DNA from 2 places in the Bradyrhizobium sp. 604_D8_N2_3 genome. Region 2 is predicted to be linked to the other one. Evidence: predicted binding sites of a transcription regulator. Region 2 holds the regulator's gene; the other holds the start of a gene.
The links. The regulator PhoB, encoded in region 2, activates phosphate uptake and scavenging genes when phosphate is short. The targets are predictions, from matches to a motif close to TGTCATNNANCTGTCAT.
Positions count from the first base shown of each region.

Region 1: a site for PhoB is predicted at 1,675-1,691, ahead of AB7245_RS37970 (YdcH family protein). Genes of this name have one in related genera too.

Region 1 is NZ_JBPWPM010000001.1:7,909,194-7,912,382, forward strand. It holds gene AB7245_RS37965 (NAD(P)/FAD-dependent oxidoreductase) at 162-1,265, shown strand; gene AB7245_RS37970 (YdcH family protein) at 1,407-1,589, opposite strand; gene AB7245_RS37975 (YdcH family protein) at 1,919-2,125, shown strand; gene AB7245_RS37980 (hypothetical protein) at 2,253-2,471, shown strand; gene AB7245_RS37985 (hypothetical protein) at 2,493-2,744, shown strand; gene AB7245_RS37990 (GGDEF domain-containing protein) at 2,807-3,189, opposite strand, start outside.
Region 2 is NZ_JBPWPM010000001.1:9,011,657-9,014,845, forward strand. It holds gene AB7245_RS43350 (GcrA family cell cycle regulator) at 447-959, shown strand; gene phoB (phosphate regulon transcriptional regulator PhoB) at 1,194-1,901, opposite strand; gene phoU (phosphate signaling complex protein PhoU) at 1,917-2,633, opposite strand; gene pstB (phosphate ABC transporter ATP-binding protein PstB) at 2,645-3,189, opposite strand, start outside.

The DNA.
Region 1 (3,189 bases), 1.1 Mb from region 2:
GGTTTGGATCGGGTAAACGCCTGTACGCGCAACAGAAAAATGTGACGCCAAATACGGCAATTGCCCTGACATGATAAATGCTTCCTTAATGGAAAACGGCCCGGTGCCGTGGTTCTCAGGCCTGATGCCACCGATACTTTCAATGGATACACTGCACAACCATGGATAGGGTCGACTGCGTCGTCATCGGAGCCGGCGTGGTCGGGCTCGCGGTGGCTCGAAAGCTTGCCCAGACCGGGCGCGAGGTGATCGTGCTCGAGGAAGCCGAGGCCATCGGCACCATCACCTCCTCGCGCAACAGCGAGGTGATCCATGCCGGGATCTATTACCGCGCCGGGAGCTGGATGGCGCGCATGTGCGTCAGCGGCAAGCATGCGCTGTATCGCTACTGCGGCGAGCGCGGCATCCCGCACAAGAATTGCGGCAAGCTGATCGTCGCGACCAGCGCCAAGGAGACCGAGAAGCTGCAATCGATCAAGGCGCATGCCGAGGCCAATGGCGTGCTCGACATGCAGCTGCTCACTGGCGAGGCCGCGCGCGCGCTGGAGCCGGCGCTCGCCTGCGACGCCGCGCTGCTCTCGCCATCGACCGGCATCATCGACAGCCACGCCTACATGCTCTCGCTGCGCGGCGAGGCCGAGGCAGCCGGCGCGGCCTTTGCATTTCACACCCCGCTGGTCCGCGCCAAGGCAGCCGGCGATGTGATCGAGATCGAGGCCGGCGGCGAAGCGCCGATGACGCTGCAATGCGGCCTGCTCGTCAACGCCGCCGGGCTCTCGGCGACAACGGTCGCACGCCACATCGACGGCATGCCGATCGACCGGATTCCACCGGCCTATCTCGCCAAGGGAAACTATTTCAGCTGCAACGCCAGGGCACCGTTCTCGCACCTGATCTATCCGGTGCCCGAGCCTGGCGGGCTCGGCGTGCACCTGACGCTGGACATGGCCGGGCAGGCACGCTTCGGCCCCGACGTCGAGTGGATCGAGACGATCAATTACGAGGTCGATCCATCACGCGCCGAGCGCTTCTATCCGGCGATCCGGAGATACTGGCCGACGCTGCCCGACGGCGCGCTGATGCCGAGCTATTCAGGCATTCGCCCGAAGATCGTGCCGCCGGCGGTGGCCACGCAGGATTTTCTGATGCAGGGCCCGCGCGATCACGGCGTCGAAGGCCTGATCAACCTGTTCGGCATCGAATCGCCGGGACTGACGTCATCGCTCGCGATCGCGGATCACGTCGCTGAGCTCGCAGGCATCTAGGGGATTTTCCATCGGAGCGGAAAGGCTCCAAGCGCCGCGCAAATAACTTTGCACGCTGCGCACCTTCATGCAGGGATGAGCACAATAGCTCTCACCCCTGCATGAAAGGGTAAGTTCAACTCTACACTGTTACAGGGGTTACTAGTGGAGCGTGTCGCCGGTGTGCTTCAAACGCTCGATCTGGTCCTTGACCATCAACTTCCGTCGCTTCAACTCAACAATTTGCAGGTCGTCTGTTGAAAGGTGCACGAGAGCTTCGTGCAATTCGTTTTCGAGCGTTTTGTGCTTCCGTTCCAATTCAACCAGATGTGCCTGAATTGTCATTCGAAACCTCCTCGGTAGGGGGAAACCTTGGATTCGATCCGGACAAACAAGTGTACATCACCGATTCGTTCTGTCGATATGTATCCGTCGTCGCAGCGTCATTTTTGAAAATTCATATGTAACGAATCGTGAGTAAGGAACCACGCTGGAAAAATCCATGATATCAATGTGCTTGCGCAACGCCGCAACGAATCGTCGAAATATCTTGCGAGAGTTCGGTGAGCGGCGGCCCGAGATCGCTTGCGATCACGGCGCGCAAGGACGATAATTTCCACAGGGCATCCACAGCCTTGAATCTCACGCCCATCGGGTTTTCGGCCACCGCGAACATGACCAATGAAGACGAGCGTGAGCTCGAAGCCGAGCTCACCCGGTTGCAGCAAGAACACCGAGATCTCGACGCCGCGATCGATGCGATGCATCAATCGCCTGCCCCCGACCTGTTGCGGTTACAACGGTTGAAGAAGCGCAAGCTGTTGTTGCGCGACCGTATCGCGTTCATCGAAGACCAGATCACGCCGGACATCATCGCCTGATCCGCGAGGCCCTTTTCGTGGCAGCTCGCCGCATCCGAATCCGCTTGACTCGAAAAGAACAAAATAGGAACATTTGGGCATCCCACCGCCCCAGGAAACGCCCAGGAAACCCCCGAGGACAACGCAGATGTCGGCAACCGCCCTTCTCGACAACAGCCATTATGAACAGGCCTGCGACCAGGCGATCGCGATGTGCGACGGCAATCTGCGCAGCACCATCAAGGCGCTGATCATGGCCAACGAATATCTGGAAGCAGAGCTGGAAGAATTACAGGCGGCGATTTCAGCCGGCTGCATTCCCGAGACCGCACGCAGCAAGGTGCGGAGCAACAGCAGCGCCGCCTGAGTTCAACATCGGAGCAACGCCATGTCGGATGTGACCTACTACGTTGCAATGCCCTTCCTGATCGATGCCGACGGATCGCCTGTCGCGGGCGCCGCGGAGGAATGCCAGAGCTCGGCGGCCGCGTTGCGGCGCGCCGAGATCCTGGCGCACGGTGCCGGCCATATCGGCGCGGTTGCGTTCAGCCGCAGCGGCGATCCCATGACCGGCGAATTCGGCGACGCCACGCTGCTGCGCAAATTCGGCAACGTGCCGGAAGATCTGGCCACGCTGTAAGGGTTGTTGCTTGAGCATGATCTCCGCGCAACGCGGTCCGCATTTGTCGCGAAGATCGTGCCCTAGTTGCTGACCAGCCTGATCAGCGGCTCGTGCCGCCGGTGCGCCTTGCGCACATACATGGCGGCATCAGCCTCCTCCAGCGCGCGGCCTGCATCGGACTGCGCCCCCAGCAGCGCGACACCTGCGGAGGCGCCCGCGGTCACGCGCTGACCGCGAAAGGCAAACGACAATTCGTCGATCGCCTGCTCGAAGGTCGCGGCCTTCGCCTTGGCGTCGGTCTCGCTGAGATTCCAGAGCAGCAGCGCGAACTCGTCGCCGCCAAGCCGGCCGACCACGTCCGAGGCGCGGACCTGCCGCGTCAGGGTGGCCGCAATCGCCTTGAGCACCTCGTCTCCGGCGGCATGGCCGAAGGAATCGTTGATCGGCTTCAGGCGATCGACGT
Region 2 (3,189 bases):
TGAATGTTGCGGACGGCGTGAGCGTGCATTGCGCAACGCACCATTGACCGGCCCGGAAAACGAAACGTGCCGCCTTTTAAGGGCGGCACGCGAGACTATCTTATGCCTGGTGAAACCGGTGTCAATGCCGCCCGGAAAGCCTCGCGAAACGCAGAATCCGTAGTCTTGCGGTGGCGATTTTGCGTATTTCCGCCACGGAACATGTGGAAGCGAGTCGGCGGACTCTTGCGCGTGAGTCACGCCATATTGTAGCGTTTGGCTTGTCAGATACGACATCTCGTGCAGCAGTTCTGATCCTCTAAGTCCTCATGTACCGGCGTAAGCGTTCGGGCGCATCTGGTGCGCCCGGCGAGCCTTAAGGGATTCTGGCGGCACGGGTTTTTCGAAGCTTAGGCATTCGCCGTGCGGCCGCCAGGATGGCAGGCGCCGGCGAAGGAAAGGGTGCAATGACCGTTTTGACCTGGTCGGATGATCGCGTCGAGCAGCTGAAAAAGCTCTGGGAGGCCGGGCTTTCGGCCAGCCAGATCGCCGCTGAACTCGGCAATGTGACCCGCAATGCCGTAATCGGCAAAGTGCACCGGCTCGGCCTGTCGGGCCGCGCCAAGAGCCCTTCATCGGCAGCGCCGCGGCCGCGCAAGGCACGCCCCGCCCAGCACATGATGCGGGTGACCCGCCCGATCGCGCGCGGCAACACCGCGCTGGCGCAAGCCTTCGAAGTCGAGGTCGAGGCCGAACCGGTCACCTACGACAACGTCGTGCCGATGAGCCAGCGGCTGTCGCTGCTGGAGCTGAACGAGGCCACCTGCCACTGGCCGGTCGGCGATCCCTCGAGCCCGGATTTCTTCTTCTGCGGCGGCAAGGCGCTCTCCGGCCTGCCCTACTGCGCCCAGCACTCGCGCGTGGCGTATCAGCCCGCGGCCGATCGCCGGCGCGCGCCGGCGAAGCCGGGTCCGCGCTGAGGTATCGGATTAGCTGACTACGAAGACGGCGCCGTCACGCGATGACGGCTCAACTCACTCGGTGTCGTCCCTGCGAACGCAGGGACCCATAATCCCGGCGCGTAGTTATTGCGCGGGATGATCACTCCGAGTCTTCGCCAAACCACTCCCTGTGGTTATGGGTCCCTGCGTTCGCAGGGACGACATCGAGGATGCGGTGGCAGCCCGCTAAATCACGTCTGCCACAGCAACCCCTTACGCTTGCTCCGCCTTCGCAAAGCGATCGTCCAGTGCGTAGCCCGCGCCGCGGACGGTGCGGATCGGGTCCTGCTCGCGGCCGAGATTGAGCAGCTTGCGCAGGCGCCCGATATGGACGTCGACGGTGCGCTCGTCGATGTAGATGTCACGGCCCCAGACGCTGTCGAGCAGCTGCTCGCGCGAGAACACGCGGCCGGGATGCTCCAGGAAGAACTCCAGCAGGCGATATTCGGTCGGGCCGAGATCGATCGGCCGGCCCGAGCGCGCCACGCGACGCTTGTCGCGGTCGAGCTCGATGTCGCCATAGGCGAGCACGGTGGCGAGCCGCTCGGGGCTGGCGCGCCTGAGCAGGCCCTTCACGCGTGCCAGCAGCTCCGGGACCGAGAACGGCTTGACGATGTAGTCGTCGGCGCCGGTCGCAAGGCCCCGCACCCGCTCGCTCTCCTCGCCGCGCGCGGTGAGCATGATGATCGGGAGCTGCTTGGTCTCGGGCCGGGTGCGCAGCCGCCGGCACAGCTCGATGCCGGAGAGGCCCGGCAGCATCCAGTCGAGCACGATCAAATCGGGGATGTGCTCCTTGAGGCGGGTGTCGGCATCGTCGCCGCGCATCACCGTCTCGACGTCATAGCCGTCGCCTTCGAGGTTGTAGCGGAGAAGCTCGGTGAGAGCTTCCTCGTCCTCAACCACCATAATGCGTGCGCCCATGGTGTTCGTCGCTCCTTAAGTGTTCGGGACCGTCGTGGCGAAGGTCGTCATGTCGCCCTTCGGCCGCTTGTCGGTGATCGCCTGGCCCTCGATCATGTAGAACACGGTCTCGGCGATGTTGGTGGCGTGGTCACCGATGCGCTCGATGTTCTTGGCGCAGAACATCAGATGGATGCAGAACGAGATGTTGCGCGGATCCTCCATCATGTAGGTGAGGAGCTCGCGGAACAGCGAGGTGCAGATGGCGTCGACTTCCTCGTCGCCCTTCCACACCGCCATTGCCGCCGGCAGATCGTGCGCGGCATAGGCGTCCAGCACCGACTTGACCTGTTGCTGCACGAGGTCGGTCATGTGCTCCAGACCGCGGAACAGCTTGAGCGGATGGAAATCCGTCTCCAGCGCCGCGACGCGCTTGCCCATGTTCTTGGCGAGGTCGCCGATCCGCTCGAGATCGGTCGCGACGCGCATGGCGCCGACGATCTCGCGCAGATCCACCGCCATCGGCTGGCGGCGCGCGATGGTGAGAACGGCGCGCTCCTCGATCTTCTTCTGGAGCGCGTCGAGCTCGGCGTCGATGGTCACGACGCGCTGGCCGAGCGCGACGTCGCGGCGGATCAGCGCGTCGACGGAATCGACGATCATGCGCTCGGCGATGCCGCCCATCTCGGCGACCAGGCGCGTGAGTTCCTGGAGGTCGGTGTCGAAGGCCTTTGCGGTATGTTCAGAACCCATGTTCCGTCTCCTCAGCCGAACCGGCCGGTGATGTAATCCTGCGTGCGCCGGTCGGTCGGCGACGTGAAGATCTTGCTGGTGTCGTCGAACTCGATCAGCTCGCCGAGATACATGAAGGCGGTCTTGTCGGAGACGCGCGCCGCCTGCTGCATGTTGTGGGTGACGATCGCGATCGTGTAGTTCTCGGACAGCTCCTGGATCAGCTCCTCGACCTTGGCGGTCGAGATCGGGTCGAGCGCCGAGCAGGGCTCGTCGAACAAGATCACCTCGGGCCGCACCGCGACCGTGCGGGCGATGCAGAGGCGCTGCTGCTGGCCGCCGGAGAGCGACAGGCCGGAGGCGTTGAGCTTGTCCTTGACCTCGTTCCACAGCGCGCCGCCGCGCAGCGCCTTCTCGACGCGGTCGTCCATCTCGGACTTCGAGATCTTCTCATAGAGACGGATGCCGAAGGCGATGTTTTCGTAGATCGTCATCGGGAACGGCGTCGGCTTCTGGAACACCATGCCGACGCGGGCGCGCAGCAAATTGAGGTCCAGCTTGGGGTCGAGGACGTTGG